DNA from 4 places in the Shewanella sp. CAL98-MNA-CIBAN-0140 genome. Region 1 is predicted to be linked to each of the others. Evidence: predicted binding sites of a transcription regulator. Region 1 holds the regulator's gene; each other region holds the start of a gene.
What was found. Region 1 encodes sigma-54, which starts transcription at its own class of promoters, with help from an activator protein. Its sites were predicted from a motif close to GTTGGCACGNNNNTNGNNT; they were not measured.
Positions count from the first base shown of each region.

Region 1 (8,153 bases):
TACAACTACAATGGAATGCTTTACAATAAAACTACCTCTTAGTGGGTATGAGTTGTTATATGGAAACTTTGTGCCAACGTTGTAGGAAAATTTAATCTGTTATTTATCAAGTATTTAATATTTTATTGTCAATGGGTTATTACTTACCTATTGGTTAGTTTGGTGCAATTGCACTAAATTGGTGAAAGATGCTATGGCGATTATTTATCGCTGAAGTGGTCGATGCTGCACAGTATGGATGACCAATATGGCAGCAAAAGGTCATCTTAATGACAAGATGAGCAAGGCGTTATAGTCGAATGAGTTATTCCGAGTGGATGGTTTAAAAAATCATACAAGGAGTGGGTTTGATGATATGGCTTTAATGGACGTCATCTTGGTAAGTGATCCGGGCGTGAAGACGCATGTTAAACAGGCTAGCGATGTATGGCGGGGGCAAAGTCGTCCGGGGAATTGCGCTAGAGTTTGCAATTTCACTGGACGACATGGTGTGCACCAATCAAATGAATGAGCTAGTGGATTAAGAACAATGTGGCTAGGCCTAAAAATGCAAATAAGCCAACCACATCTGTCACCGTGGTTAATACCATGCCACCGGCTAATGCTGGGTCAATATTTAACTTTTTTAACATTATTGGAATAGTGGCGCCAGCAAAGCCTGCAACCGTCATATTAATCAGCATAGCACAACCAATTAACCCTCCTAACGCGATGTCATCTTTCCACAGCCATACTGCAAAAAATACCAATATAGACCACATTAAGCCGTTTAATAATCCAATGCTGAGTTCTTTACCAATCAACCAACGTGAGTTACTTTGGCCAATATGCCCAAGTGCAATACCACGGATCACCAGTGCTAAGGTTTGATTACCGGCAACCCCGCCCATACTCGGAACTATGGTCATTAAAATCGCGATGGTGGCAAATTGCTCTAAGGTGCCTTCGAACATGTTACTGACAGACGAGGCAAGTAACGCAGCAAATAAGTTAATCGTTAACCACAGGGAGCGTCTTAGCGTACTTTTTAGCACTGGGCCAAAGGTATCCTCATCATCATCCATCCCTGCCATCCCCATCATTGAATGCTCGGCATCTTCGCGGATCACATCGATAATGTCATCGATGGTGATCCGGCCAAGCAATTTTGCTTGGCTGTCGACGACTGGGGCGGATAGCCAATCGAGTCGTTCAAATTTTTGGGCTACATCTTTATCAGACATCTCAACCGGAATACTTTCTAACTCTGTGTCCATAATGCTTCGGACGGTTACGCTTGGATCGCAGGTTAATAAATCGACTAATCTTACTCCGCCTAAAACATGATCTTGACGGTCAACAACATATAAGGTGTCGGTAGTATCGGGTAAGTTTCCCCGTTGACGTAAATAACGTAATACCACTTCGATATTGACATCGGGTCGTAAGGTGACGGTATCGGTGTTCATGATACTGCCTGCCGTATCATCAGGATAGCGCAGTGCTTGTTCTACTCTATCCCTGTCCTGGCTGCGCATTGACTTAAGTACTTTCTTGTAAACACCATCGGGTAAGCTGCGAAGAATATAGGCGAGATCATCTGTGTCCATACCTATTGTGGCCTGGGCGAGCTTTTCTGGTGTCATGCTGCTAATGAGTGAATCTTTAAGCTCTTCACCTAATTCGTCAAGAATTTCACCCGCATATTGTTGGTCAATGAGTTGCCATAACACTTGTCGATTTTTGGGCGGTGATGATTCGAGAATTAGGGCGACATCGTTAGGTGACATGGTGTGCAACATGTTACGAGCATGAACAAACAAACCACTGTCTAGCGCTTGAACGAGTTGATTGAGGCGTTGTTCGGTTATCTCATTATCTAGGTACTCTTTACCCATATATCTACTTCCTATTCATCATACTTATATCATAAAGTATGTAATCATTCTGGGCTGCTCAGGTTTTTCTGTTTAAGGCGTATTGGTGCAATAATCGTTGTCTGCTTGTAAGACAATGTAACGCCGAAATGGGATACTTGAGTCGTTTCCTCTGGACGAAATTATGCATGGTCTACGCTGCTATACATCATATTGACGGACGACTGCACGGATGCAGAGTCATACTGGATCCGTTGCTGAAAGCGGCGATATCTGTATTATGTTAAACGCTAAACTCCCGCAGAGTGAACTGATACTTAATCAGATGGGTATCAACTGCGTGAGATAAACCTAAGGGCTAATATTATCGAGGGACTGATGTCTACCGTTGAGCATCAATGTCGTGACAGTTTGGTTAGGCCACGTGTAATAAGAATAATAGTGGATTAAAAAGTGAGTGACTCGCGAATCGTACTCTTCACTGATTTAGCAAGATTCATCAAATTTAGCATTAATCAGATCACACACTGCATTTAATGCTACTTCGGCATCTGGACCCTTTGCGGTCACGGTGATCATTTTCCCTATTCCACTTTCAAGCATTAACAACCCAAGCACACTTGCGGCACTGGCGTTTTTTTCGCCCTGAGTTAAGGTGATGTTCGCGTCAAAATCGGCGGCTAATACCGCGAGTTTTGTTGCTGCACGGGCATGTAATCCTAATTTGTTGGAAATGGTAACTTGGCGTTCAAGTTTGATCATTCATGCAATCCTATGCTCACTTAGCGGTGAGTTCACTTATACTTAATTCTCTGTGGCGAGCATTAACAGTGTGTTTACTGCCTTGCCTAAATCGTTTTGCTAATTGGTCTGCAATATATACCGAACGATGCTGGCCACCCGTACAACCAATCGCGATAGTCAGGTAACTGCGATTGTTACGTTCTAGGTGTGGCATCCAGGTTTCAAATAGGTTTTCAATTTGCCAAATGAACTTGTTGACCAATGGCTGACGCCCTAAAAATTCTTGTACGGGTTCGTCTAATCCTGTCAATGGGCGCAATTCTATTTCCCAGTGTGGATTGGGCAAAAAGCGTACATCAAACATAAAATCCGCTTCAGTCGGCATGCCGTGCTTAAAGCCAAAAGACTCAAAGTTAATGACCAATTCTTTATCGACACTGCCTAGTAGTATTTGCCTAACTTGGTCGCTTAACTCGTAGATATTTAGCGCCGAAGTGTCAATGTAATGGTCAACAATTTTTGCGGTAGGCTCAAGTAAACGGCCTTCTAATTTGATCGCTTCTTGCAGTGAAATATGATTTTTAGATAACGGGTGCAATCGGCGTGTTTCGCTGTAGCGTTTAAGTAACACTTTATCATTGGAATTTAGAAAGAAGCTGATAATTTCAGTGTCATGTTCAAGTAGGGCTAATTGGTCTTGAAGCACTTTGCCTTGTTCAGCAATGTTGCGGACATCAACACTAATCGCAACTAAATCATTACTGCCCTTGAGCTGAGCGAGTAATGTGCCAATGAGGGGTAGAGGCAAATTATCGACACAATAATATCCTAGGTCTTCTAATACTCTTAAGGCAACGGATTTCCCTGAACCTGAACGTCCCGATACTATGACAAGTTTCATGCAGTTATAACCCGATAAAGTTCTGTTGCGTTGTGGCTTTTGCGAAGCTGTTTCAATATTTGCTTATCGCTGAGCTTTTTAGCCATACTCGATAACGTGCCTAAATGTTGTTGGCACTGGTCTGCAGGTACTAACAAAGCAAATAAAATATCCACGGGCTGCTTATCAATTGCATCAAAGGCAATGGCTTCTTCACATTTAACAAATATCGCGATGGGGTGATCGATGGTCGTTAATCGACCATGAGGTATCGCAATGCCATTTCCTATACCTGTGCTACCCATTTTTTCTCTCGCTAATAGGCTTTCAAAAACCTCTTGCGAAGACAGGGTTGGATACTGGGCAGCGACTAAATTGCTGATGAGTTCCAGTACTTTTTTCTTACTGCCCGGTGTGGCACAGGTAGTGCATTCCGGCTGCAGAATGGTACAAAGTTCCATCGTTAGTGTTTTGTATACTTCTCTTTGTGTTTAATTACCTGACGGTCGAGTTTATCGATCAGGGCGTCTATTGCAGCATACATATCAGTATTTTCTGACATAGCAAAAATCTCTGCGCCATTAACGTGGATTTTGGCTTCTGCTTTTTGTTGTAATTTGTCTACATGGAGTACAACGTGTACATTATGGATCTGATCGAAGTGTCGTTCAAGCTTTGAAAATTTACCATTAACATACTCACGTAAAGATTCAGTTATTTCGACATGACGTCCAGTCAGATTTATATCCATAGAAAATCCTCCACAACCTTGTAGGTTATAAACTCTTACGTTGGTTTGAGGGCGGGATTAGCATTGCTTCTCGGTATTTTGCAATCGTACGACGAGCAACGTTTATGCCTTGTTCTGCCAGAAGTTGAGCCATTTTACTGTCACTCAATGGTTTTTTCTGGTTTTCTGCGGCAACCAGCTTTTTGATAAAAGCACGAATTGCTGTTGATGAGCATTCCCCGCCATCGTCAGTGCTGACATGGCTAGAGAAGAAGTACTTTAGTTCAAATAGTCCACGTGGGGTGTGCATATATTTTTGTGTGGTGACTCGTGAAATTGTCGATTCATGCATTTCTACTGCTTCAGCAATATCATTTAGCACCATAGGTTTCATGGCTTCTTCACCGTATTCAAAGAAGCCTTGCTGAAATTGCACAATGCAATTTGCCACTTTGAGTAGAGTATCATTGCGGCTTTCGATACTTTTAATAAACCATTTAGCCTCTTGCAAATGGCCTCGAATAAATTGACTGTCAGACTGATTTTTACTGCTTCTAGCCATGGCGGCGTATTGCTGATTAACGCCAATTTTGGGCATATTGTCTGGGTTTAACTCTACAACCCAACGGCCATTTTTCTTTAGTACCGTGACATCGGGAATAACGAATTCGTCATCGGTGGCGGTGATCAATAAGCCTGGACGAGGATTGAGTGATTGGATTAGGGTGATGGCGTCACGTAACTCATTTTCTTTTAGCTTAGTTTTGCGCATCAATAATCTAAAATCACGCCCAGCAATTAAGGTTAAATAGTCTTTGATTAGCAAACGGGCATTATCGATATGGGGTGTGGTGTTAGAGAATTGCGCTAATTGGATCAATAAACATTCACTTAAATCACGTGCAGCAACACCAACGGGATCAAAGTGTTGAATTCGTTTTAATACAGCTTCAACTTCATCTAACTCAACATTTTCGTCACCCATGGCTTCGAGAATATCGTCGGTACTTTGGGTTAAATAACCGCGTTCATCCACGGCGTCGATGATCGCTGTGGCAATGGCAAGATCGGTCTCTGAAAATGGAGTGAGATTTTTCTGCCATTCTAAATGTTCATACAGACCTTCGGTGGTTTCACCTTGAAACGGCATGTCATCATCGCGCATGCTAGCACTACCTGAACCTGACATCGGCGAGGCGGTGTACACTTCATCCCATGTAGTATCCATGGCTAAATCATCCATGGTTTCTTTGGTCATAGATTCTGCTGTGTCGACTGTTGAGGTGTCTTTTTCAATATTGACAATGCTGTTGTCACTGAAGTCTGTATCAGCTTGGTCGCGATTTTCTTTTACGGGGTCTTTTGCTTCAGAAAACTCATCTTCTATTTCAAGTAATGGATTTGAATCCAATGCTTGTTGGATTTCTTGCTGTAGCTCCAATGACGATAATTGCAGTAAGCGAATGGCTTGCTGCAATTGTGGGGTCATGGTTAAGTGTTGACCCATTTTAAGTTGGAGTGACGCTTTCATTTACCGCTTATCCCTAGATGATTTCCATAAAAGTGACAATTTATAAAACTGTAATGGATTGTCACGTACATCAATGATGTTTAACGCTGTTTAGATATCGTTCAATCAAATGAGTTAGATAGACTAAAGGCCCGTAAAGTAACTATAGCTTGAATTGTTCACCTAAGTACACCGCCCGAACTTGTTGATTGCTCAATACCTCATCAGGTGTGCCTTCGGCAATTAAATTACCTTGGCTGACGATATAAGCTCGCTCACAGACATCTAACGTTTCACGTACGTTATGGTCGGTAATTAATACTCCTAGACCTCGGCTTTTAAGTTGTTGAATGATTTTTTTTATGTCGATGACAGAAATCGGATCAACACCAGCAAAGGGCTCATCGAGTAGAATAAATTTTGGATTGGCGGCTAAAGCGCGCGCAATTTCAACACGACGACGTTCACCACCCGATAACGACATGCCTAGGCTGTCTCGAATATGGGTAATATGGAACTCTTCTAATAGATGCTCAAGCTGTTCAATACGTTGGTTTGTACTGAGTTCTTTGCGGGTTTGCAACACGGCCATAATGTTGTCATACACTGTGAGTTTACGGAAAATACTGGCTTCTTGTGGTAAGTAACCAATGCCTTTGCGAGCTCGCAGATGCATTGGATCGTCAGTGAGATCGTCATCATCAATTAAAATTCGACCCTTATCACTTTTCACTAGGCCGACAACCATATAAAAGGTGGTTGTTTTACCTGCACCATTGGGGCCTAAAAGCCCAACAATTTGGCCTGTTTTAACCGTTAAACTGACATCTTTAACAACTTGACGATCTTTATAGCTTTTAGCCAGATTTTCAGCGGTTAAGGTTATTTGGGTCATGGTTTGATCTGCTTTTTAACTGGGATTTCAGGGAGTTTTTGCTTTGGCGCAGACTCGTCTTGGAAATTCTCAGGTTGAATAATGGTGATAACCCGATCTTGCCCTGTGCCCGAACTTTCAGCAATAAGCTCTTGCGCATTGATGTTGTACTTAATTCGATTACCGGTCACTTGGCTACCCGATTGATTAAGTTTGGCATTACCTGTCAATGTTAGCGTGGTAGTCGCAAGGTCATAGGATATTTCGTCGGCACTGGCAGTACCAATTTGACCGTCATCTAATTCTTGTGAAAACGTCGCGGGTTTGCCAGTGGCGATAAGTTTCTTACTGGTGCTGTTTTCGGGGGTAAACGCCCGTAATTCATCAGCATTGATATTAATACTGCCTTGGACAATCTTAACCGGACCATTAAAAATGATTTGGTTATTTTTTATGTCAGCAAATTGGCTAACCGCAACAATTTTTAATTCTTGTTTCAGATCACCTTGTTTCGCCATAGCAGGCAAACTCAACAGGCAAAGTATGCTGCTCAATAACATAACATTGGCGCGAGTGTGGAGACGATTAATGTGGCTCATATGTTCCTTCTACCTGGCTCAGTAGCGATAATTGTTGCGAATTCAAGTCAGCATGTAGGCCTAAGCCTTTAATAATAAACCCTTTGCCTTTGATATACACCATCTCTTGTGAGGTGCCTATCATAGTGGTTAAGTCTACCGTCACCGCTTGGGTACTCAATGACTGCAGGGGTTCTTCTATATCAATGGCATCAATAATAACATTGTTTTCTAATATGACTTTGCTGGTGTTTTTATTCAATTGTCCTCGATCTGCACTTAATTGCCATTGTGCTTTACCATTTTCAGGGTAAATGAGGTATATCGGTTTGGTAAAGTGAGTGATGTCACTTGAAGCATAATGCTCCATGTGCTCGGCGCTGACTCGACTTTCGACAAAACCTTGTTGATTGAATTCCGTGGTGCGTAGGTTATCTGCAATAAAGTCAGGGCGCTCAATACCAGGTACTTTCACCGAGTCCATTTCACTGCGTTTTATTTGTGCTTGCCAGTACAACATAAAAGCAAGACCAAAAAAAGCCACAATACTTAGGGTGATCCGATTCATATACTCATTCCATGAGCACTGGCAAATTTATCTTGGCTTAAGAGTAATAAGTCAGTCAGTTCTCGCAAAGCTCCATGTCCGCCGTTTAAGGTCGTTGTCATGTGACAATGTCGTTTTACAAACGGATGACCATCGCCGACACACACGGAGAGACCTACGGCTTTCATTACGGGCAGATCAACCATGTCATCGCCAATGTAGGCTACTTGTTCGGCGCTTACATTATACAGCGACATAAGTTGCTCAAAAGGTTCAAATTTATTATCAATGCCTTGATAAATATGTTTGATTCCTAATCCGGTCATTCGGGTTTCGACAATTTTTGATTGACGACCTGTAATGACGGCAACATGAATATCGCTAGTGAGAACTGAGCGTATACCGTAGCCATCGCGAGTATGAAAGGCTTTGAG
Region 1 is NZ_JBEOPI010000005.1:70,942-79,094, forward strand. It holds gene mgtE (magnesium transporter) at 513-1,877, opposite strand; gene AAEY93_RS04160 (HPr family phosphocarrier protein) at 2,343-2,618, opposite strand; gene rapZ (RNase adapter RapZ) at 2,635-3,501, opposite strand; gene ptsN (PTS IIA-like nitrogen regulatory protein PtsN) at 3,498-3,941, opposite strand; gene hpf (ribosome hibernation promoting factor) at 3,944-4,231, opposite strand; gene AAEY93_RS04180 (RNA polymerase factor sigma-54) at 4,257-5,741, opposite strand; gene lptB (LPS export ABC transporter ATP-binding protein) at 5,884-6,615, opposite strand; gene lptA (lipopolysaccharide transport periplasmic protein LptA) at 6,612-7,193, opposite strand; gene lptC (LPS export ABC transporter periplasmic protein LptC) at 7,180-7,740, opposite strand; gene kdsC (3-deoxy-manno-octulosonate-8-phosphatase KdsC) at 7,737-8,153, opposite strand, start outside.

Region 2 (8,153 bases), on a different contig from region 1:
GTTCATAAAGTCTTCATAGCTTGGATGATTTTTTGTTTTTTGTTTGCAGGTTAAACGTAGCGTTCAAAAAACAAGCACTCATGCGGTTACCCTGGGTGTTAAGCACGTTATCGTTAGTTCATCCCACACATTACACCAATAACGACTCCCATTACTGATAACAATGGCCCGAATAACAACATGCTGGTTAAAAGTTGTTTATATACTTCCCTGAACAGTAAATTAGCTTAAGGTAATGATAAAAAGTAAAAATATAATTTTGATTTGGGCTTGAATACCAGTGCTAAAATAAAAATACACCGAAATTAATAAAGCTATTATTAAGTGAAGGGCTAAAATCATATTGGTGTTAAAAAGAGTCTAGGTTTGCTCGTTATCATAACTATAAAGGAGTTAATTTATGTCTGGATGGTATGAGTTAAGCAAAAGCAGCAATGATCAATTTAAGTTTGTTCTGAAGGCTGGAAATGTAGAGGTCTTCTTACTAGTGAGCTATACAGTGCAAAAAGTGGTGCAAGCAATGGTATCGGGTCAGTTCAAAATAATTCCCAAGATGAATCAAAATTTTCCAAAGTAACCGCTAAAAATGCTAAGCCCTATTTCCATCTCAAAGCGGCTAATCATCAAATCATTGGCACTAGCAAAATGTATTCGGATATCACTGCTAGTGATAATGGCATAGGTTCTGTAATGGAACATGGTGACACTCCAACAATCAAAGACTTAAGTTAAAACTGCTCGTGCTTTCTACTGGCTCTCGACTCTCATCTGCCGAGCGCTGCTCTATTCTGTCAATCTTAGACACTTGCGCATCAGTCCCTAACAAATGCGCCGTAGTCATCCCCAACGCAGCTCTAACATGTTCAATATCTAAGAGGGCATAGGTGTTTGTTTGCTGTGATACTGACTCTTGCTTAAATCTCTGTCTATCGACAGGTGATTATGACCTCACGATTTGCTGGTGATTGACATCATGAAGTATTGTATTACCGCCATGCATAACACACTAGCTTGCTATGGTGCACCGTAATCATCAATGGTGACTACAATCCTGACACTGGCGGCTTAAAAAGATTTTTCAGTGCCGCGCTGTATAACAACAGCGCGCTGCGCGTTTGGTGATGCAATGCCACCGCGGCCTTTATCCGCGTTATCGATTCCTTTTGCTATTGCTATTAGGTTAGCTGATTGGCTGTGCCGACTGGGAAATACATCGCGTTTACCTTTCGCCACGTGTTGGTTATGGCGGCTATGATCCTTGATTAATTTTTTGATTATCTTTTCGATTGGCATTTTTTTTGATTATCTTTTTTGATAATTTTTTTTGGTAAATTGGCAGATCATTTATCTCTGTTGCTATCGCAGTCTGATCCGCTTTAGCGCTATAATTGCGTTTCATTTTTAGTTGCTAGGAGCAATTGTTTGTCATATTCATATATTCCGTTTGATCTTTATAAGCGTAAGTGGATTTTTAACCATAAAGATTTGCCTGTGTCAGATGATGATAAGGCCTTGATTAAACCACTGACCGATAAAAGTGCCATGGAAGTGTGGGATAAGTGGATAAGCAATAAAAGCAGCCGTGCGGAACTATTCGAGAAAGGTGATTGGCCAGCAAAGCAAGATGCTTGGACTGCAACGGATCATTGGCAATCGGCGTGGGACTCTGATGATATTGCGATGCCTGAAGCGATTACTAAACATATTCAATGGCCTGATGATACGGTTGTATATTTTTGCTATGAAAAGTACCAAATCATTGAAACGCGCTGGTGTGTGTTCGTGCGCAATTGGAAGAGTTTTTTATTTTTTGATGATGGTCCTATTTTAATGGCGCCAAAGCACAAGCAAGCGTTGATGTTTCAACAAAATGGCCAATATAAGTTAGGCGTTCGTGGTTAGTTTATGAGTCGTTAATCTAAGCGTACTTAAGCTAATAATTGAGCTAATAATTGAGCAAATTAATGGGATGAATGGCTGATATTGCAGTCGTTCATGTTGTAATGGTTTATACAGTGGTTATTTATATTGTTTTTTTTTAGAGAGTTTAGATGAAGTTATTAGCTTTAATTGGCTGTTTAGTGTTGACGCTGCCGTTGTTGGTGCAAGCAAGAATGATTGCCGATGTTGATGTTGCTGAGCAAATGAATGTTGCAGAGCAACCATTAATATTAAATGGTGCGGGCGTGCGCAGTAAATTTTTTATGGATATTTATGTAGCCAGTTTGTACTTACCTACCAAAGTTTATACGCTTGAAGATGTGCTCGCTCAGCCTATAGCGGTAATCCAATTAACAATTACTTCTACGATGGCCACCTCAGAGAGAATGCGTGACGGCATTACGAAAGGTTTTGAGACTGCTACCGACAATGACACCCATTTTATTGCCAAAGAGATTGAACATTTCACTCAACAATTTGCTTACGACGTTGTCGACGGGGATCAATTTACTTTTGTGACCCAAAAAGGCAAGGGCGTGAGCAGCATTAAAAATGGTCAAGTTCAAGGTGATATTGCTGGAGAGGCTTTTCGTCAGGTATTACTTAACATTTGGTTAGGTGAAGAGTCTGCGCAACAAAGTTTACGCCAAGCTATGCTAGCTCAGTAAATCATCTGCTCGGTTCTAGGACGGACTGCGTCCTGCTAGGGTCGCTTCGCTGCTAGGGCGGACTACGTCCTGCTAGGGTCGCTTCGCTGCTAGGGCGGACTACGTCCTGCTAGGGACAGCTTCGCTGCTAGGGCGGACTACGTCCTGCTAGGGTCGCTGCGCTGCTAGGGCGGACTACGTCCTGCTAGGTTCTAGGGCGGACTACGTCCTGCTAAGAACAGCTTCGCTGTTAAGACTTTATAGCCTCTATGCCTTCCGCTTTATTTTTTCCGTTTATTCGCTTGTTATCGGATGCGGCTCAGATTTTATAGTCTCTAGCCGCGAAGCGTCCTAGCAGCGCTCTAGGCTGTTGCTCTATAGGCTTTATTAGGCTGTAAAGTCATTACCAAGTGTTGAAATGGTCGACGTTTTGCCTTTGTCATTGTAGGTTAAACTTGATGCATTACGGCTGGCTTGCAATGCTTGGGCAAATCGATTTAGGCTGGCGATATTGTGTTCAATTAAGCTGGCATTCTGGCTATTAATGTCTTTGCATTCTGCGAGAATAGATTTGGCCTGGGCGACTTTTTGTACCAGTTCAGGAGCTGTGGTAAGCAGGGCGTGCTGGGGGTGTTGAGCCAGTTTTTCGTCAGTCGCTTTCATATTGATTAAGCACTGGGTTTTGTCTTTGGAAAGCGTCAGTAGTTTGTCGGCATCTTGGTTTGTTAATGCGGCTTTTTCTTCAACAATAAGCAGTTTCAGCTGTGCTAAGGTCTGATTTTGGGTCTCTAACAGTGCACGTAGCTCATCGTTTGGTTGTTCGCTTGGTTGTTTATTCAACTCTTTATTTAGTACTTCATTTAGCTCTGTCATAAATTACTCATTGGTTTTGTTAACTGACACTTATCTATGATGCAAGTTAGCACCTATTATCTGTGTGTCGTTAAAACAAATTAAAGAGTAACGTTTAACGGCTACTCTTTGTCAAACGATAGACTGCTTAGCTCTGCTTCAAAGCTGGCAATATTCGCAGCAAGCTTTTCTGGGTCGACTTTATAGCGTCCTTCAGAGATAGCGAGCTTAATTTCTGCGACCTTTTTTTGGTCAACTTCAGGTGTCGCTTCCATTTTTGCTTGCGCGCTCTGAAGCTGGTGAGCTTGAGCGGTGATGCTAACGGAATCGGCTTTAACCGGTGCCGCGGATTTTTGAGCCACAGCAGTATTAGATTGCTTAGCAGACTGCGTGTCACGTGCAGTGCGCATTTGGGTATTAGCCGCAGTGTTATGCTTAATGTCAATTGCCATTGGAGGCTCCAGCGTAATGTATTAGGTTCTTCAAACAGATTATCGGCACTGTTGGAAAAAACTTTAGTCCTAGTTTACATTCTTACTTCAACTTCGCCAACCCCAACCACCACCGCATCAAATTGTTTACTCGTGTTACTGTTTTTCACCCTGATGACGTCATCAAGATTGCCGTCACGCAGTGCTTCACCAAGGGTTTTTATTTGAACATTAGCGGTTCTAGCGTAGATGGAAACCGAGTCACCTTTGCACACAAAACACAGGTTATTACTCAATACAGGTGAGTCTTTTGCCACGCGACGTTTCACTCGCGAACCGATTAATGTGTGGGTATCAGAAAAAAAGTGGCCTCTTAAACTATATTGGTCAACATACATGATGTTTAAGTGATGTGGAGCAATAATTTGGTCTGGAGACAGTAGCTGGTTAGCCACCACGACAGGGTATTGTATTTCAACTCGAACAGAGAGATACATTTGCCATGGATAGTCATAGTCTGGGCTGATACAACTTAGTTTTACCATGTTATTTCGACTAATGGCTCTTTCACTGGCGAGTTCGGCATTAATCGGTGGATAGCAGCGCGGTGGACTAAGACGACCTTCAAGATTTTGTGGGGTAATTTGCACCTTAGCGTTGGCGTCGGCATCAATTTTTTTTGCGACCACCTCTTTAGCTAACGTATAAATGGCCGATAGTTTAGGTGTTACTATCTCTTCGCTAGCAAATGCTGGCAAAGAAAGCGTCATTGAGCACAAAAAACATAAAAAAAATACTTTCATAATGAAGATCCTAGCTTGTGTTGCCAGAATGCACCTATACTTTGGAAAACGAAAAATATGCGAGTAATCTCTGCATACGCAATAAGCTAAAAATGAGGTGAGGGCATGATAATAACATTTCCCTTTCGTCAAAAAAGTGTCAGTTCACTGTAAGAGTTAACTTAGTAAAAGTTAAAGCAAGTTGCATGCCCACTTTTAATTCAATAATTTGATAAGTATTTGCTAGGCTGCTGATGGTTTGCCCAGAGTGTGTCATGTTCGTCTGATGAAAACCTCAATTGGGGATAAATTGGGGGATAGTAACGGTTATCAAACGGCTCTTTGTTCGGCTATTCACCTTGTATCGATTCACAATGGGCCCGCTATTGGCGCGGCGACTAAAACTATTGTTAACATGTGAGTGCACCTTTATTAGCAAAACACATGGCATGTTTGATATTGCAGACTTGAAATAAACCCGTTTTCAACGATTTATCCCCTCTCTTATCCAGGTTGAGGTTAAAATAGCTAGCAAGCGTATTATATTAAACCAAGGTTCACTATAATGTTAACCAACAATTTTATCCTTTTGAGTAACAGTTAACTACAAGGCTGTGTTATGTCGAGCATTTTAGAATCAGTAAATAAACGTACCCAGCTTGTCGGACAAAACAGATTAGAGCTGTTGCTGTTTAAGCTTAACGGTCGTCAACGCTTTGGTATTAACGTATTTAAAGTAAAAGAGGTATTACAATGTCCTCCACTGACAAGGCTACCTAAACTAAACCCCTATGTTAAAGGTGTTGCGCATATTCGTGGGGAAACAATTTCTATTATCGATTTAAGTGCTGCAACCGGTGGACGTCCACTGACATCAACTGAAAATTGCTTTGTTATCATTTCCGAATATAACCGCAGTGTTCAAGGCTTTTTGGTCAGTTCTGTTGAGCGTATCATCAATATGAATTGGGAATCTATTTTGCCGCCGCCCCAAGGTTCAGGACGTTCTTCATATTTAACGGCTGTGACTGAGATTGAAGGTGAGCTGGTTGAAATTTTGGATGTTGAAAAAATTCTTGATGAAATTTCACCTGTTAAGACCTCTATCAGTAAAGAAGTCAGTGAGACGTTAACTATCGATAAAGAACAGCATTATCATATTATGGTTATTGATGATTCTACGGTGGCACGCAAACAAATTATTCGTTCGTTAGAGTCGTTAAATCTGCAAATCGATACCGCTAAAGATGGTAAAGAAGCGTTGATCATGCTGAAAAATATTGCCGCTGAAATGGATGATGTCTCAGTTGAGATCCCGCTGATTATTTCAGATATCGAAATGCCAGAAATGGACGGTTATACTTTAACTGCTGAAATTCGTGATGATCCAAAATTAAAGAACATAAAAGTAGTTCTACACACATCATTAAGTGGTGTGTTTAACCAAGCAATGGTAGAAAAAGTAGGTGCTAACGACTTTATTGCTAAGTTTAACCCCGATGAATTAGCCTCAGCGGTTAACAAACATTTGAGTTTATAAGCCTCTAATATTGAACAATATTGGATGCTCAGCTCATCGGCCACATATTAGGAAGTTAATGTGACAGATAAATCACTTGCTGAAGCAGAGTACAATCAATTTAGGCTGTTTTTAGAGCAGCATAGCGGTATTGTGTTAGGTGAGAATAAACAATATTTAGTCCGCAGTCGTTTAGCGCCGTTGATGGGGAAGCATAATTTACCTTCTTTGTCTGAGGTGGTTAAAAAGTCGATGAAACCGATAGAACGTCAACTGCGTGCTGAAGTGATAGATGCAATGACCACCAATGAAACCTTATGGTTTCGAGACCGTTATCCGTTTGAATTACTTAATAATACTCTATTGCCTGAATACAGTAAGCTTGGCAGACCGTTAAAAATATGGTCTGCGGCATGTTCTTCTGGGCAAGAACCTTACTCTTTGTCGATGACAGTGTTGGAATATCAACAGCGTAAACCCGGTGCTTTACCGGGCGGCGCGACGATTCAGGCAACGGACTTGTCACCATCAATGTTAGAGCGCTGTAAGAATGCTGAATATGATGGTTTAGCGCTGGCTCGTGGCTTGTCTGAAGAGCGTAAACGTCAGTTTTTTGATGCTTTACCGTCGGGCAACATGACAGTGAAAGATAATGTTAAGCGTTTAGTTAACTTTAGAGCACATAATTTACTTGAAAGTTATAGCTTATTAGGTAAGTACGATATTATTTTTTGCCGTAATGTATTGATTTATTTTGGGCCAGAGGCAAAGACTAAAATTTTGCGGCAATTTGCTGCCGCACTTAATCCTAAAGGTATTTTATTCTTGGGTGCGTCAGAATCTCTAGCAGGCTTAAGTGATGAGTTTAATATGGTTCGCTGTAATCCTGGTATTTATTACCAAAAGAAAATATAGATAAAATAACAAGTTAAGCTATTTATCATGCCGGCATTCGTCGGCATGTTTGTTTTTGTCTTTTATTCGTTTAAAAATTAAATTGTTGGCATAACCCTTGCTTTATTACTATCAGTTAGCTGATGGAGGCAATTTTATGGCGATTAATTTCGATAATGCATTAGGTGTTCACCAATATTCTTTGGGCATTCGAGCTCAAAGAGCAGAAGTAATTTCAAGTAATATCGCCAATGCCAATACTCCTCATTATAAAGCTCAAGATGTTAATTTTGCTGCTGCCATGAAATCGGCAAGCTCGCATCAACAGGGCTTGAGTATGAGTCAAACCACAGACAAACATTTTGATTTAACGGCGTTAAGTCAACAACATGTTCAATATCGTATACCAAATCAGGCCGATACTGGCGATGGTAATACCGTCGATACCCAGAAAGAACAAGCAGCATTTATGCAAAATTCGCTCGAATATCAAATGTCATTAGGCTTTCTTGAGGGCAAATTTAATGGCATGCGTAAAGCATTGAGAGGTGACTAATCATGAGTTTATTTAATATTTTCAATGTGTCTGGTTCGGGTATGTCAGCGCAGTCAGTGCGTTTGAATACTACCGCCAGTAATATTGCCAATGCTGATTCGGTGTCAAGCAGTGTCGATAAAACCTATCGTGCACGTCATCCTGTTTTTGAGGCCGAAATGCTAAAAGCCAATAGCCAGCAAGACAGTTCGCCTGGCGTCAGCGTTAAAGGCATTGTCGAAAGTAACAAACCATTATTAAAAGAATACTCGCCAGACCATCCAATGGCGGATGGTGATGGTTTTATTTACAAACCTAATGTCAATGTGATGGAAGAAATGGCCGATATGATTTCTGCATCACGCTCTTATCAAATGAACGTTCAGGTGGCTGATGCAACTAAGTCTATGTTGCAACAGACGTTAAGGATGGGTAAATAGTATGATTATTCAAGGAGGTAACAATGAGCCTCGTTAACTCTTACAGTCAGTCTTTACCGCAACAGTCCAGTAGTGCTTCAAACACAAGTGCTACAACCAAAAATTCTGTGCA
Region 2 is NZ_JBEOPI010000007.1:27,762-35,914, reverse strand. It holds gene AAEY93_RS21275 (YegP family protein) at 526-732, shown strand; gene AAEY93_RS05300 (hypothetical protein) at 1,066-1,293, opposite strand; gene AAEY93_RS05295 (DUF2947 domain-containing protein) at 1,423-1,902, shown strand; gene AAEY93_RS05290 (chalcone isomerase family protein) at 2,052-2,609, shown strand; gene AAEY93_RS05285 (flagella synthesis protein FlgN) at 2,976-3,461, opposite strand; gene flgM (flagellar biosynthesis anti-sigma factor FlgM) at 3,563-3,892, opposite strand; gene flgA (flagellar basal body P-ring formation chaperone FlgA) at 3,967-4,674, opposite strand; gene AAEY93_RS05270 (chemotaxis protein CheV) at 5,273-6,193, shown strand; gene AAEY93_RS05265 (CheR family methyltransferase) at 6,254-7,087, shown strand; gene flgB (flagellar basal body rod protein FlgB) at 7,224-7,622, shown strand; gene flgC (flagellar basal body rod protein FlgC) at 7,625-8,041, shown strand; gene flgD (flagellar hook assembly protein FlgD) at 8,065-8,153, shown strand, end outside.
Region 2: the regulator sigma-54 is predicted to act here: its motif matches at 4,849-4,867, upstream of flgA (flagellar basal body P-ring formation chaperone FlgA).

Region 3 (8,153 bases), on a different contig from region 1:
GCTTTTGTATTTCCTGGCCAAGGTTCACAGGCCGTAGGAATGTTAGCTGAATTGGCTCAAAATCATGTCATTATTGGGCAAACCTTTGCCCAAGCAAGTGATGCGTTAGGTTATGATTTATGGGATCTTGTTGCCAATGGCCCAGCTGAAACCTTAAATGAAACAGATAAAACCCAGCCTGCATTGCTCACGGCAAGCGTGGCTATCTGGCGCGCATATCAGGCATCGAACAAGCCCATGCCCTCATTACTTGCAGGCCACAGTCTTGGTGAATACTCTGCGTTAGTGTGCGGTGGTGTGATTGAATTTACTGATGCAGTTAAATTAGTTGAGCTTCGTGGTAAATTAATGCAACAAGCCGTTCCTGCTGGGTCTGGCGCGATGTATGCCATTATTGGCCTTGATGATGATGCTATTGCCAAAGTGTGTGCAGAGTCTGCTGAAGGCGGTGTGGTGAGCCCTGTTAACTACAATAGTCCCGGTCAAGTGGTTATCGCGGGTGAAAAAGCTGCGGTTGAACGCGCTGCTGCTGCATGTAAAGCTGCTGGTGCTAAAATGACAGTGGCATTGCCAGTGAGTGTGCCATCACATTGTGCGTTGATGAAGCCAGCAGCTGATGAATTAGCCAAAGCCTTAATGGAAGTGACATTCTCTGAGCCTATAATTAATGTTGTTAACAATGTTGATGTGGCAATGCCGACAAATGCCCAGGCCATTAAAGATGCTTTAGTGCGTCAATTGTATTGTCCAGTGCGTTGGCGTGAGTCGGTTGAATTTATGGCGACACAAGGTGTTACAAAATTAATAGAGTGTGGACCAGGGAAAGTATTAACCGGTTTAACAAAAAGAATTAATAAATCGATATCCGCTCAAGCGGTCAATGATGTTGCTTCATTTGCAGCATTAGTCGAATAAAGGAGTTGATATGAGCTTTAGCATTAATTTAGACGGCAAAGTTGCCTTGGTGACGGGGGCCAGTCGTGGCATTGGCCGAGCGATTGCTGAATCGTTAGTACAAGCCGGCGCGATGGTTATCGGAACGGCAACCAGTGAAAAAGGCGCTGCGGCGATCCAAGCATACTTGGGTGACAAAGGCTTTGGGATGGTGTTAAATGTCACTGATACTCAGTCAGTGGCTGATTTATATAGCCAGATCAAAGAAAAAACCGGTGAAGTTGATATTCTCATCAACAACGCAGGTATTACCCGTGATAATTTATTGATGCGGATGAAAGATGATGAATGGCAAGATATTATTGACACTAATTTGACATCACTATTTAAATTGTCTAAACCAGTAATGCGATCTATGATGAAAAAGCGTTTCGGACGTATTATCAGCATCGGTTCTGTTGTGGGTACAATGGGCAATGCAGGCCAAGTAAATTACTCGGCTGCCAAAGCGGGTTTGATTGGATTTACAAAATCTCTTGCAAGAGAGGTTGCATCTCGTCAAATAACAGTGAATGCTGTTGCACCTGGATTTATTCAGACAGATATGACAGATGAGCTGACAGTAGAGCAGCAACAAGCTATCATGTCGCAAGTTCCGATGGAACGATTAGGGCAAGCACAAGAAATTGCCAATGCAGTATTGTTTTTGGCCTCGGATTCAGCCGCTTATATCACAGGCGAAACATTGCATGTGAATGGCGGCATGTACATGGTTTAAGAGCGATAGGTAGGCAACTACCTTCATTTGAGTCAGTGTTAGTGACAATTCAATGTTATTTTTTGTGGTTAGACCACAAAATCTAAGCTTGCATTGTTATCTAATTCGAATAAACTACTCGCAATCTTACGCAAGTGCGTAATTTGAATAGGAAAGAAAACTAATGAGCAACATCGAAGAACGTGTAAAGAAAATCATCATCGAGCAACTTGGCGTTAAAGAAGAAGACGTTAAATCAGCTGCTTCTTTTGTAGACGATTTAGGCGCAGATTCTCTAGACACTGTTGAATTGGTTATGGCTCTAGAAGAAGAGTTTGACACCGAGATCCCTGACGAAGAAGCTGAAAAGATCACTACTGTTCAAGCAGCGATCGATTACGTTTCTAAGAATCAGTAATCAAGAATTCACAAAAACAGGCGGCATTTATGCCGCCTGTTTTTGTTTAAAGCATTTGTAAACGCTCGTTCCATTTAATTGCATTAGAACATCCTTCCTTATACTTCTTTAGCTATATCGCAATAATGGCATCGTGGCAGATTTTATTTAAAGGTGAATATCATGTCTAAACGTCGTGTCGTCATCACAGGTCTTGGCCTCGTGACTCCAGTAGGTAATGATGTCGAGTCTTGTTGGAATGCCTTACTGGCTGGTAAGAGTGGTATTGCTCCCATTACCAAATTTGATGCCAGTGGTTTTAATACTCGTTTCAGTGGCTCAGTAAAAGATTTTGACGTCGAACAATATTTAACGAAAAAAGATGCCCGTAAAATGGATTTATTTATCCAATATGGCATGGCTGCAGGTATTCAAGCAGTAAAAGACTCTGGCCTAGATATGAGCCAAGAAAATCCTGCTCGTGTGGGTGTTGCTATTGGTGCCGGTATGGGCGGCATGTGGTTAATCGAGCAAGGCCATTCGGCATTACTCAATGGCGGACCACGTAAGGTGTCGCCTTTTTTTGTGCCGAGCACCATTATTAATATGATCGCCGGCCACTTGTCAATTATGTACGGTATGACAGGGCCCAATTTTGCGGTTACCACGGCTTGTACTACCGGTGTGCATAACATTGGTTTTGCCGCTCGGACTATTGCTTATGGTGATGCTGATGTTATGGTCGCCGGTGGTGCTGAAGATGTCACTAGCCCATTAGGGGTTGCTGGTTTTAGTTCAGCTAAAGCATTATCTACTCGTAATGACGACCCAACAGCAGCAAGTCGCCCATGGGACAAAGACCGTGATGGTTTTGTTATTGGCGACGGTGCAGGTGTCATTGTGATGGAAGAGTACGAGCGAGCTAAAGCACGTGGCGCTAAAATTTACGGCGAGCTGGTTGGTTTTGGCATGAGTGGTGATGCATTCCACATGACATCACCACCGAGTGACGGCGCTGGTGCTGCGGCGGCTATGGTCAATGCCATTAACGATGCACAAATTGAAAAAGAACTAGTGGGCTATATCAATGCCCATGGCACATCAACGAATGCAGGTGATAAAGCCGAAGTGGCTGCGGTGAAATCTGTGTTTGGGCCACATGCCTATGATGTATTGGTGAGCTCGACCAAATCAATGACCGGTCATTTACTCGGTGCTGCAGGTGCTGTTGAAGCAATCATTACTTTGTTGGCATTACGTGATCAGCATGTTCCTCCTACTATTAATTTAGACAATCCTGATGAAGGTTGTGATTTAGATTTTGTCGCACACACTTCTCGTCGTCATCAATTTGATTACGCATTATGTAATTCATTTGGTTTTGGTGGCACCAACGGTTCATTATTGTTTAAAAAAATCAATTAATGATAGTGACATAGATAAAAAGCGCCGATGGCGCTTTTTTTGTATGTTTAAGCTTTTTTTGGATTAAGACAAAGTGTATCGTTAAGTTCCGATACATCCTGCGATGACTTGGAGGCTTTATGGCCGGTATAGATAGAAAGCTCACGTTACGTTTTTTGGCTGAGCCCGCAGATGTCAATTTCGGCGGTAAAGTACACGGCGGCGCCGTAATGAAATGGATCGATTTAGCGGCTTACGCTACCGCTGCAGGTTGGAGTGGTAAGTATTGTATTACCGTCTATGCAGGGGGTATTCGTTTTGTTAAACCCATTCACGTTGGCCATATTGTTGAGGTGACGGGTAAAGTGATTTATACCGGCAGCACATCTATGCATGTCGCAATTGATGTTAAGGCTGGCGATCCTAAAGATTCAGAGCGTTATCTCACGACCCATTGTATTGTGATTATGGTGGCGGTTGATGATGAAGGCAAACCCACCTCGGTACCTGAATGGATCCCAACGACAGCCGACGATATTCATTTACGTGATACAGCATTACGTTTAATGGACATGCGTAAGCGTATTGGCGCCGAAATGGAAGCTCACGTTAAACCTTCAGTAGCATAAATAAAAGGGACAAATCATGGCCAAGGTAGCATTTATTGGGTTAGGCGTTATGGGGTATCCTATGGCGGGACATTTAGTTAAACAGGGTCACGATTTGACCGTGTATAACCGAACGGCCAGTAAAGCTCAACAATGGGTTGAGCAGTATGGCGGTCGACGCGCGGATACACCAAAAGCCGCGGCTAAAGGACAAGACATTGTGTTTACCTGTGTGGGTAATGATGATGATTTACGTCAAGTGGTATTGGGTGATCAAGGCGCCATTCACGGTATGCATGCAGGTGCTATTTTGGTCGACCATACCACAGCTTCAGCCGATGTCGCGCGCGACATTGCCGCCCAATTGACCCCACAAAATATTGGCTTTTTAGATGCGCCTGTTTCAGGTGGCCAAGCGGGTGCTGAAAATGGTGTGTTAACCGTGATGATGGGCGGTGAACAGGCTGATTTTGATACGGTTAAACCCGTTATTGATGCATATAGTCGCTGTGCTGAATTGCTTGGACCTGCAGGTTCGGGTCAGTTGACTAAAATGGTCAATCAAATTTGTATTGCGGGTGTGGTTCAAGGCTTAGCTGAAGGACTTCATTTTGCAAAGAGTGCGGGTTTAGATGGCTTAAAAGTCATTGAGGTCATCAGTAAAGGTGCTGCACAAAGTTGGCAGATGGAGAATCGTTATCAGACTATGTGGCAAGGTCAATATGATTTCGGCTTTGCTATCGATTGGATGCGAAAAGACTTAGGCATTGCCCTCGATGAAGCTCGCCGAAATGGTAGCCATTTACCTGTCGCGGCATTAGTTGATCAGTTTTATTCTGAAGTTCAGGCGATGAAAGGCAACCGTTGGGATACTTCTAGTTTACTCGCTCGTTTAGAAAAATCTCGCAGTTAATATCAACAAATCATTGTTATAAATGCGATAGCTCAAAGATAGCCTCAACATTAGTCGGGGCTTTTTATTGGCGACAATTCAACTTAAATTAACCATGACTACATTAGCTATTATTGGTAGCAAGTCGGTTTGTTGACTAAAAACCATTGCGTTACATGATGTGGCGCACATATTCAAAATGTTAACGCTGCTATTATTACCTAATCTAAATTAATTTTGCTTAAAGTAGATTGATTAGCTACGTTTATATTATCAGTTAATTTTCGATTGTTTTATGAATTGTTTTAATGAATTGTTTATAAACAAAGTTGTTGAGTAAACCCTTAAGTAAAGTGTCGTACTGCAGTGTGATGATCCGCGTCAGATAAAAAGAATGCGGGCACACACTAAAATTGGAGGAATGAAAAGTGAGCAATAAATTACTAAGTACATTGTTTGCGGCCGGTTTCGCGGTAATGATGATGTCTTCTGCATCATTTGCTGCTGATGAGACCCTCGCTGAGTTTCATGTTGAAATGGGTGGCTGTGAAAACTGTCACGCTGATGGAGAGCCATCATCAGATGGTGTATATGAATTTGAACAATGTCAAAGTTGTCATGGTTCTCTTGCTGAAATGGATGATAACCATAAGCCGCATGATGGTATGTTAATGTGTGCAGATTGCCACGCACCACATGACGCAAAAGTAGGCGAAGTACCAACGTGTGATACATGTCATGACGATGGCCGTACTGCAAAATAAGCTATCTTGATAGCTGAAAAATACCGACTTTATGTCGGTATTTTTGTTTTTATTCTCCTAATAACTGACTAAAACCTTACATCTGCCTGCATAAATAAGCCTAACTTAACCTCAATCCGGGATACGGGGTGGGGTAAACCGATCGGGATCAGTCTATTTCAAGTCATAGATATAACTTGCCATTATTTTGCTTAGCGAGGCGATGAGGGAGGCTTGTTTACCCGTTTGGGCTAAAGCCTGATGAATTTATTCAGCAAAAGATAGACAGTGTTGCCACTCGACTTGCAGGCATTCCCATTGGTTACGCCTCTGCGTTGTATCAACTGACAAGAAAAAACTATTCCTACCTCAATATGCTTTAGTTGATCATTTGCTTATAAGGGATGAAACAACAAGGAAATACCTCTTTATAGGTATTAAAATCCCTTTATTTTCAGATAGATGCGCAACAAAAGTGCGCAGGCCTGCACTTTTGTTGCACAAATATTGTGGTTATCAATCTAGACGGTTTTTATTTCTATTGTAAATCAGTAAGTTAGTTTTTTGGCACAGCTTTCGCAGTAGTTAACTATGAAATAATCAAGGTGAAAGGGTAGATGTATGTCAAAGATCCAATCGAGTTGTGCTTATTGTGGTGTCGGGTGTGGCGTAAGCGTGTCACCGAACAAAGCGGATTGGACTGATATAAATACAGCTGATTTATCATTAGTGGGTGATATCAATCATCCTGCAAATTACGGTCATTTATGTGCTAAAGGTGAACGCTTACTCGACAGTTTAGATCAGCCCAATGTGCTACGTTATCCAAAATATCGTTCAGGTAAACCCCTTGATTGGAATAGTGCGAGCACCTTAATTGCTGATACTTTTGCACAAACCATTGCTGAGCATGGCCCCGGCTCTGTTGCCCTTTATCTTTCAGGGCAATTACTCACTGAAGATTATTATGTCGCGAATAAGTTCGCCAAAGGTTTTTTAAAAACGGCTAACATCGATACTAACTCTCGTTTATGTATGTCGTCAGCGGTGAGTGCAATGCAACGCGCTTTTGGTGAAGACGTGGTGCCAGGTTGCTTTGATGACCTAGAGCAAGCAGAAGTCATCGTGCTGGTGGGTGCTAACACTGCTTGGACTCATCCAGTGCTTTTTCAACGAGTATTAGCGGCAAAAAAAAACAATAATGCCCGTTTAGTGGTTATCGACCCGCTATCAACCGCGACAGCTAAACAAGCGGATTTACATCTAGCGATTACACCAGGTGCCGATTTAGCATTATTTCATGGCTTACTGGGTTATTTAGCCGATCAAAATTGTGTTGATCACACTTACATTGCAGCACACACCGAGGGTTTTGATTCTGTTGTGTCCGAGGCGCAACAATTAAGTGCCAATTTAGCCGAACTCGCAAACCAAGTCGGAGTATCTGTTACTCGTCTTACTGAGTTTTATCAATTAGTGGCGGCTCATAAAAAAGTACTTACCGCATCTTGTCAGGGAGTGAATCAATCAACTATAGGCACAGATACCACCAATGCGATGATTAACTGTCATCTTGCCTTAGGTCAAATTGGACAAATAGGCAGTGGTTTCTTTTCGTTAACCGGACAACCTAATGCTATGGGCGGCCGTGAAGTCGGTGGTTTAGCGAGCCAGTTAGCCTGTCATATGGGATTTTCAGCACCTGAACGTCAGCTATTAGCTGATTTCTGGCAAACCGACAGCGTAGCCGAACAAAAAGGCTTAGCAGCAGTAGAGATGTTTGATGCCCTTGCCGATGGCAAAATTAAAGCGATTTGGATTATGGGTACCAACCCAGTGGTGTCGCTACCTAATAGTGAAAAAATTGCCAAAGCCTTAGCCGATTGCCCCTTTGTAGTGGTATCTGAAATTAGCCCAGACTCAGATACCGCCAAGCTTGCTGATGTGTTATTGCCAGCGCAAGGTTGGTCAGAAAAATGCGGTACTGTGACCAACAGTGAACGCACCATTACCCGCCAGCGTGGGTTTATTACCCCCAAAGGTCAAGCTAAAGCTGATTGGTGGGCTATGAGCCAAGTGGCCAAAAAAATGGGCTTTCACGGATTTAATTTTGAAGATAACGCCAGTGTTTTCAACGAATTTTCAGCCATGTCTGCTCGAGTAAAACAGCAGTTTCCTAACAAAGTATTTGATTTAACTGGCTTAGCCGACTTATCAAAAGGGCAATATGATGCGTTACTGCCAACACAATGGCCTATTGCTTCTGCTACGCAAATAGGCCAGCGAGGCGGGCGAGTTTTCAGTGATGGTGTGTTTGCCACTGCAAGTGGTAAAGCGCAATTTGTCGCGCCAGCGCCTGTTAATCCATCAGAGCAGTCGTTAACCAACAACACACTGTTATTAAACAGCTGCCGTAGTCGCGATCAGTGGCATACCATGACTCGCACCGGACATATCG
Region 3 is NZ_JBEOPI010000001.1:34,796-42,948, forward strand. It holds gene fabD (ACP S-malonyltransferase) at 1-915, shown strand, start outside; gene fabG (3-oxoacyl-ACP reductase FabG) at 926-1,672, shown strand; gene acpP (acyl carrier protein) at 1,836-2,069, shown strand; gene fabF (beta-ketoacyl-ACP synthase II) at 2,232-3,473, shown strand; gene AAEY93_RS00165 (acyl-CoA thioesterase) at 3,593-4,081, shown strand; gene AAEY93_RS00170 (NAD(P)-dependent oxidoreductase) at 4,098-4,973, shown strand; gene cctA (tetraheme c-type cytochrome CctA) at 5,381-5,716, shown strand; gene AAEY93_RS00180 (nitrate reductase) at 6,317-8,153, shown strand, end outside.
Region 3: the regulator sigma-54 is predicted to act here: its motif matches at 6,259-6,277, upstream of AAEY93_RS00180 (nitrate reductase).

Region 4 (8,153 bases), on a different contig from region 1:
ACGGCTTCAGGCTTCGTTGATGAAGGCAGTTTCAGCCAAGCTGCTGGCGTTGCAATTGCAGATAGTGTTGCGGCATTGGTTGGTAAACGATGATCAACAGGGCCGTTTAAATGGATTGTCTGGGTGTATTTAAGCAGGAGATCGATCGTCGGTAAAAAACGATCGCGCTGTAAACCATTTTTATATAAGTCCACTATGGGCACATTTGAGGTTGCTACTAAGGTCACGCCTGATTGAAATAAGGTTTCAAATAATCGGCCCAGTAAAATAGCATCGCCAATGTCAGATACAAAAAACTCATCAAAGCAAATTACAGAGTATTTCGCCGCGATCTGCTTAGCAATATGAGTTAAGGGATCGCGGATCCCCGATGTCTGATTTAATTGCTGGTGGAGCATGGCCATAAAACGATGAAAGTGTAGGCGTAATACCGTTTTTTTTGCTTTAAGTAACCCACCACACTCGCTCCGATCACACAGGCCCTGATACAACAAATCCATCAAAAAAGTTTTTCCTCGGCCGACATCCCCCCACAAATATAAGCCCCGAATGACCGGTTGTGCTGAAGTATATTGCTGATAGAGCGAATCTAAGGCGAGTATTGCTTGATGTTGCGCGGGATCATCAACAATATTTTGTTGAACGCGCTGCTGGTAGGCTTGTAATGGAGACATAACACTTAAGGTAAATTGTTGACCTGGGTAGTATACCATTAACGGTTCTCTTTATTATGGTGTGCATTTCCTTTAAGCTCTCGTGACAAAAAATAACAAATCATTAACTCTGAGCATTAACCCTGAGCATTAATCCTAACAAGGACCTAGAAATGAATAATAAAAATAAGGGGATGACCTATATTGGTGCCGATATGGCATTGGAAGGCGATGTCCGCATCCAAGGCCCTGCCATTGTCGCAGGCCAAACTAAAGGTACCATTAATTCAACTGATCAAATAAAAATTGAGCTGGGTGGTGTGGTTGAAGGTGACGTTTTTTGTCAAGAGATGCGTGTCTCGGGTTTATTTAAAGGCAAATTACATTGTAATAAGTTAGTCATTGTCAGCTCGGGCATTGTTGAAGGTGAGGTGTCGAGCCATCAAATGGAAATTTATGATGGTGGCCAATTTATCGGTATGCGCACCAAGGGACCCGATGCGTTGGGGTTACCTCAAGCTGACGAACCAACATCAGATCAACCGTCATATCAACATTCACATCAATCGAGTGCCGTTACTGCAGCCCATTCACCTTTTTATGCCCGTAAAAAATTCACTTACGCGGCAGTTGCTGCCATCGTGATTATTGCTGGCGTAGTATTACAGCCCACAATCAGTTTGGCGCTAGATAATGACCAAGCGCTATCTTTTGATATCACTCAAGCTAACGTGGCGCAATATCTGCAACCAACATCGAGTGTCACAGAAGACTCTGCGGAATTGGCTAAGCAGAGCGAAGCGTTAATCAATGTAGATCAAACTGACTTAAACATGTCCATGGAAGATTTACCTGCGTTAACGAAAACCACTGAGGCACTCGGTGATAGTCAGAATGTGAATGATAACGATAATGTAGAGCAGAGCGGGTCGACCATAAGCACACCTGATAAGTAACCTCATCTCTTATCCGGAGTTGAGGTTAAGTCATAATTTTTGCTATCAAGCTTATAAAAAATGGCTTTGTTAATCACAGTGTTTACTGAATTAACAAAGCCATTGTTGTTATGTCTGCAGAAATCCAAACACCTTTATGGGTTAATGCTTACGGATTAATCCGAGTTGGCATTCCGGTGCGTTGTTCAAGCAAACGCTTTAATGTGAATGAGTCAGTGTCTGGGTGAGCAATAAAGCGAGTTATTTGCTTATCTAATAATAATGCCACGGGCTCTTGTGAATCAAATTCAGCTTGAGTGCGTGATAGTGGCTCATGCACTTCTAGATAACGGTTACCATCAGGCTCTTCAGTGGCTTTAATCGGTTGGTTAATAAACTCAACGCGAGTGCCAACAGGTATGCTGTTAAATAAATATTCAATGTCTTCATCACGCAAACGAACACAACCAGAACTTACCCGCAAACCAATACCAAACGTGGCATTAGTGCCATGAATAGCATATAAGTTACCCACATAGAGTGCGAATAAACCCATTGGGTTATCAGCGCCAGCAGGCCATACTGCCGGTAATGTTATCCCTTTTGCAGCGTAAGATTTACGAATGTTAACGGTGGGTGTCCAAGTTGGGTTTGCCCGTTTTCGTTGTATTGTTGTCACCCAATTTTCTGGGGTGTCTTTACCAATTTGACCAATACCGATAGGCAATACTTCAACAGTGTCTTTTCCTTTAGGGAAATAATATAAACGCATTTCAGCGCTGTTAATCACCACACCTTCATGCTTAGTGTTAGGTAGAATTAACTGATGTGGGATCAATAAAGTACTACCGACTTTTGGCAAAAATGGATCAACATCTGGGTTTGCTTCTAATAAGTTAGTTAACCCTAGCTGAAATTCTGAAGCAATTTGCTCTAGGGTTAGCTTTCCCTCAGGAACAACATAATATTGATTTTCACCCACTAAATTGCTGCCTTTGGCAGGTAGACGATATTCAACTGCTGCACAGGAAAAACTTAATATAATGGCAGTCGCTCCAATTAACGAAGCGCGTAACGAATTTATCATAAGGGTTATATCATTCCTAAAAACAGGCGTTAAGTTAGTCAGACTACAATATCTTACCAAGCATGACTATTTTGTACAGGTCATTTGTACAGATGATTAGGGCGCATCCTCACTTATTACGCCTAATAATTCAACTCATTTTTTCACTTTGGCTATTTTAATCCCAAGCGTTTAGCAAGCCGATGTAAGTTACCTGAGTCGATTTGCAATTGGCGTGCGGTTGCAGCCCAATTACTCCCTTGTTGGGTAAATATTTGTTGAATATATTGATTTTGAAACTGATCGGTTGCATCGCGTAAGCTTGTTTGTGGTAAAGAGGTTATCGACTGTTTAACCGTGAGTTTTTTGTATGAGAACGCAACAGAGTGCGAGGTATCTGCAAATTCAAAATGGCTATTTTTAATCATACACATGCCATCTTTTTGGCTTTGGGATTTGGCTAATACGGCGGCTCTATGGATAGCATGTTCAAGTTCTCGCACGTTACCAGGCCAATCATATTGTTCAAGTAATTGCAGTGATGCAGGTTCTAACCCTAAATGAGTTAAGTGTAACTGTTGGCGATAGCGCTCGATAAAAAAGCCTGCTAACAAGTGAATATCCTGCTGGCGCTCTCTTAGCGGTGGTACGACAATGGGAAACACGCTTAAGCGATGATATAAGTCGGCTCTAAATCGACCTGCTAATACTTCGCTTTTGAGATCTTTGTTGGTCGCGGCAATAATACGCACATCCACTTTTAGACTGCGATCATCGCCGACTTTCTGTAAATCTCCGAATTGTAGTACTCGCAGTAACTTGGCTTGCAAGTTAAGCGCGAGTTCACCAATTTCATCCAAAAATAATGTGCCTTTATCAGCCATTTCAAATTTGCCGCTACGATGACTAATGGCGCCAGTAAAGGCGCCTTTGACATGACCAAAGAGTTCACTTTCGGCAACGGATTCAGCCAGCGCGGCACAATTTAAATATACCAGGGGCTTATTGGCTCGCACTGAATGTTGATGGATAGCTTTAGCTATCAGCTCTTTACCCGTACCCGTTTCTCCTAAAATCAACACATTGAGTTCAGTTGCCGCGACCACATTAACTTCATTAAGCAGCGATAAAAGATTATCTGCTTGACCGATTATTTCGGTGTCTGGGTTAAGTTGTCCTGATGGTTTTGCGTCGGGGATTGTAAGGTTGCTCGCTTGTTTTTCAAGCTCATCAATCAGTAATGCATTGTTTAGAGACGCTGCCGCAATGGCGCTAAAACTGCGTAACTGATGATTACTGTATTGATCAAATTTATGGGGATCGATGGCATCAATGGTTAATGCGCCAATGAGTTGTTCATTGGCAAATAATGGTAGGCCAATACAGGCATGTACTTTTAAGTTACCTTCTACATTAGGAATTAAGCCATCGTAAGGATCGGCAAGTTCGCTGTCGGCAGGAAATCTTACGATATCACCCGCTCTGGCAATGGCTTCAAGCCTTGGGTGTTCGTTTAAAATAAACCGCCGCCCCAGTACATCAGCACTGAGTCCATCAATCGCCAAAGGGGTAAATTGATGACCTTGAAATGATAATAGCGCCGCCGCATCGCAATCGAGGGTTTCTCTTACTGTGGTGACTAAACGTGAAAAACGATCGCGATTAGACAAGTTAGCGGTAATATCAAGTGCGATACGGGTTAAGTCTGCTTGACTCAATGCCATGTCAAACTCCAGTTAACTACAGGGTGATGTCATTATGACAAGTGTGAATATAACAACAAGGGTAAAGAGCATAATCTTGATACAAAAAGGGGCCTCGATGGCCCCTTATATGATATTTATCAAAACATGTTTATCAATGTATAGCTTAGCTATTGGTTAATACGGCAGCTTGGTTAGCTTTTGCCCCTTTGCTGACGATAGCTTTCTTGATAAGGTCATATAAGAACGCCGCCATCAATAACCCACCAATACTGAAGATAATATCACCAAACATTCGCATCCAGACGAGGTTTTCAACCAAGTAGCTATGGATCACCGCTGGTGAACGGGCATACCAGTAGCCGTGGTCAATAACCGCAAAAAATTGCACGATACCCACAGGCAGTAGCGACATAAATACCATTGCCGCTAAACCAATATTGAGCGTCCAGAATGCCCCTTTAAGGTATTTGTGGTTCCATTGCATATTGCCAGTTAATCCACGAAGACAGAATAGCATTAGCCCTATGCCTAGCATGCCATACACTCCCATAAACGCAGCGTGAGCATGAGTTGCAGTGGTGTTTAAGCCTTGAATAAAGTACAACGAAATAGGCGGATTGATTAAGAAACCTAATACCCCAGCGCCAATCAAGTTCCAAAATGAAGTGGCCACAAAGAACATAATCGCCCAGTGATAACGTTCCATCCAAGGACTTGCTTTACGTAAGCGATAGGTTTCCATGGCTTCAAAACCAATTAACGCTAGCGGCACGACTTCAAGCGCCGAGAAGATAGCACCCCATGCAATGACAGAAGTTTGGGTACCGGTAAAGTATAAGTGATGTAAAGTACCGATTAAGCCGCCGGTTAAAAACACTACCGTTGAGAACAATACTGCACCATTGGCGCTGCGGGCACGGATAAGACCTAAGCGAACTAACATAAGCGCAATGACAGAGGTGGCAAATGTTTCAAAGAAGCCTTCAACCCACAAGTGCACCACCCACCAACGCCAGTATTCAGCAATCGCTAGGTTTGAGTGTTTGCCCATAAACAGGCCGGCACCGTAAAATAAGCCAATCGCGACACAAGAGGCATACAGAACCCAAATCACCGGTTGCATGTCGTTGCTGACTTTTAAGGCTGGACGCATTGATGCGGTCACTAACGCTAACCAAATTAATAAGCCCGCCAGCAATAACACTTGCCAAACGCGACCTAAATCAATGTATTCATATCCTTGGTGACCGAATAGGAAGTTCATGTCCAGATCAAAGTATTGTTGTACGCCAAGCCATTCACCGGCCATAGAACCGAGTACGATAACAACTAATGCGCCCCACAGAATGTTTACTCCTAAGCGTTGATACTTAGGCTCGTATCCTGATAGTGCTGGCGCGATATACAGCCCTGTGCCTAACCAAGCTGTGGCAATCCAAAATACCGCTAGTTGAGTATGCCAAGTACGAGTGACCGAGTATGGGAGTATTTCTGATAATGGGAAACCATAAAACTCTTGGCCTTCAACTGCGTAATGCGCGGTAATACCGCCCACTAATATTTGCAGTAAAAACAGGCCAATAGCGGTTACAAAATACTTGCCGACGGCTTTTTGTGATGGCGTCGGTTTGGTAAAAAATAATGGATCATCTTTGGCCGCTTCCGGTAATGCTTCTTCTTTGCAGCAGGCATGGTGCCAAATCAACATGGCAATACCTAAGATCAATGTCACCAAACTTAATACTGACCAAACAATGTTATCTGAAGTCGGTATATTGCCGATTTGGGGATCATACGGCCAGTTATTGGTGTAAGTGTACTCATAGCCAGGACGTTCGGTTACTGCTGCCCATGCTCCCCAAAAGAGAAAACCGTTTAATAATTCACGATGCTCGGCATCAGTGATGGTCCCTTCTTTCATGGCATATTGTTCGCGCAGTGATGACAGTGCTGGGTCGTCACCAAAGAGTGATAAATAGTGTTGACTGACTTCATTTATCGCAGCAATACGCACATTTGATAATGCGACATATGTATTGCCATCAGCGCCTTCAATGACAGTATTATGACGAATATCATTTCTGAGGCCTTGTTCTAAACCTGCCTGCTGCTCAGAATCAAGTTCAGCAAAATCGCGATTATAACGATCAATTGCGGTGATTGATAACCAAGCTTGTGCTTCACGGTGTAACCAATCAGCAGTCCAATCTGGTGCTACATACGACCCATGTCCCCAGATCGATCCCAATTGATGACCGCCCATAGAACGCCACACAAGTTGACCTTGTTCAATATCATCTTTGGTAAATATGGGTTGGCCACTGGTGTCAGTAAAAGCCGTTGGAATAGGGGGTTTTTCTCGATATATGCCACTGCCTAAACTGAGTAATACAGTGAAGGAAGCAACGAGCACGATTAGCAGTGCAATGCCGGTGAGTTTGTTTTTGCTCATAAATCCTCTTAGCGCAAAGTCATTTTGATACAGATAGCATGTAATAGCATAAGTCGTGCCAACTATTTTTAGTTAATTAAAGTATTGATATATATGTATATTAATTTAATCCCAATTGAATTAAATTGTCATTTAGACATTGTTTAATAATTGTAAATATGACACCGTTGTCATATTTACAATTATTAAATGTGATCATGGTCACCTTGTTTTATTACAAAGGGAGAATGGGTTGAACATGTCGAGTATGAATAGATAAAGCCGATGATAGGCATTTTAGGTCAGACTAATATTCAGTTGATTAATATTTTAAAGTCTATATATCAAGTATTTAGTTAATTTATTAAGCTTTTTTAACTTCAAGTAAGCAATTGAGCTATTTACTTAGCATGCTAACTAGTTATAATGCTTAGCAAGCTAACTAAATGGCAAGTTAATATGTATAACGAATTAGAACGACTAAAAGAGCTGCATCTTGCGGAGCAACTAGGAAGATTGCATCGATTATGGCGCACAGCCGCAGATGTTGAATTAATTCCACTAGGGTTAACTCATCCTCGTTGGACTGCATTATGGAAACTATTACGTTTGGGTGACGATGTGAGTCAAAAAGTGCTAGCCGATGCGTTAGAAATAGAGCTGCCATCGTTAATGCGTACCTTGGGTCAATTAGAAGCGCAAGGCTATATTAAAAGGCGTTGTTGCGAAAACGATAAGCGCGCTCGAATAGTGAGTTTGACACCGCAGGGGATCGACATTCTTAAACAAATAGAAACACGGATTATGCAAATTCGTGCTGAATTACTCAATGGCATTAGCAGTCAAGAATTAAGTGAGTTTGAACGTGTGATCAGTCTGATTAGTGATAATGCCATGGCTAAACTTGATCCGTCTGCCGACCCTTTTGGTGAGAAATAACATGACTCCAGATCAACAATTTGCCCGCCTCGTTAAGATAGCCATTTTGATGTTTGTTATGGTCTTCGGCTACTTTATGTTTGCTGATGCCGTTATCCCTTTAACCCCTCAAGCGATGGCGACCAGAATAGTGACAAAAGTCACCCCCCAAGTCAGTGGGAAAATAGCGACTATTGCCGTAGCCAATAATCAAGTGGTAAAAAAAGGCGATGTGTTATTTAAGATTGACTCAGTTCCTTACGAGCTTGCCGAAGAACAAGCACAGTTAGCACTGGAACAAGCAAAACAAGATAACGCTGAACTTGATGCTGCCTTATTAGCGGCCAAAGCAGATGTGCAAGCCAATAGATCCAATGCCAAACAAAAGCGCAGTGAGGCGAAGAGAATTGACTCTTTATTTTTGACTCACGGAGTGTCTCAACA
Region 4 is NZ_JBEOPI010000014.1:67,131-75,283, forward strand. It holds gene zapE (cell division protein ZapE) at 1-713, opposite strand, end outside; gene AAEY93_RS09345 (bactofilin family protein) at 827-1,609, shown strand; gene AAEY93_RS09350 (L,D-transpeptidase family protein) at 1,758-2,675, opposite strand; gene norR (nitric oxide reductase transcriptional regulator NorR) at 2,828-4,378, opposite strand; gene AAEY93_RS09360 (nitric-oxide reductase large subunit) at 4,524-6,812, opposite strand; gene slyA (transcriptional regulator SlyA) at 7,251-7,730, shown strand; gene AAEY93_RS09370 (HlyD family secretion protein) at 7,732-8,153, shown strand, end outside.
Region 4: the regulator sigma-54 is predicted to act here: its motif matches at 6,857-6,875, upstream of AAEY93_RS09360 (nitric-oxide reductase large subunit).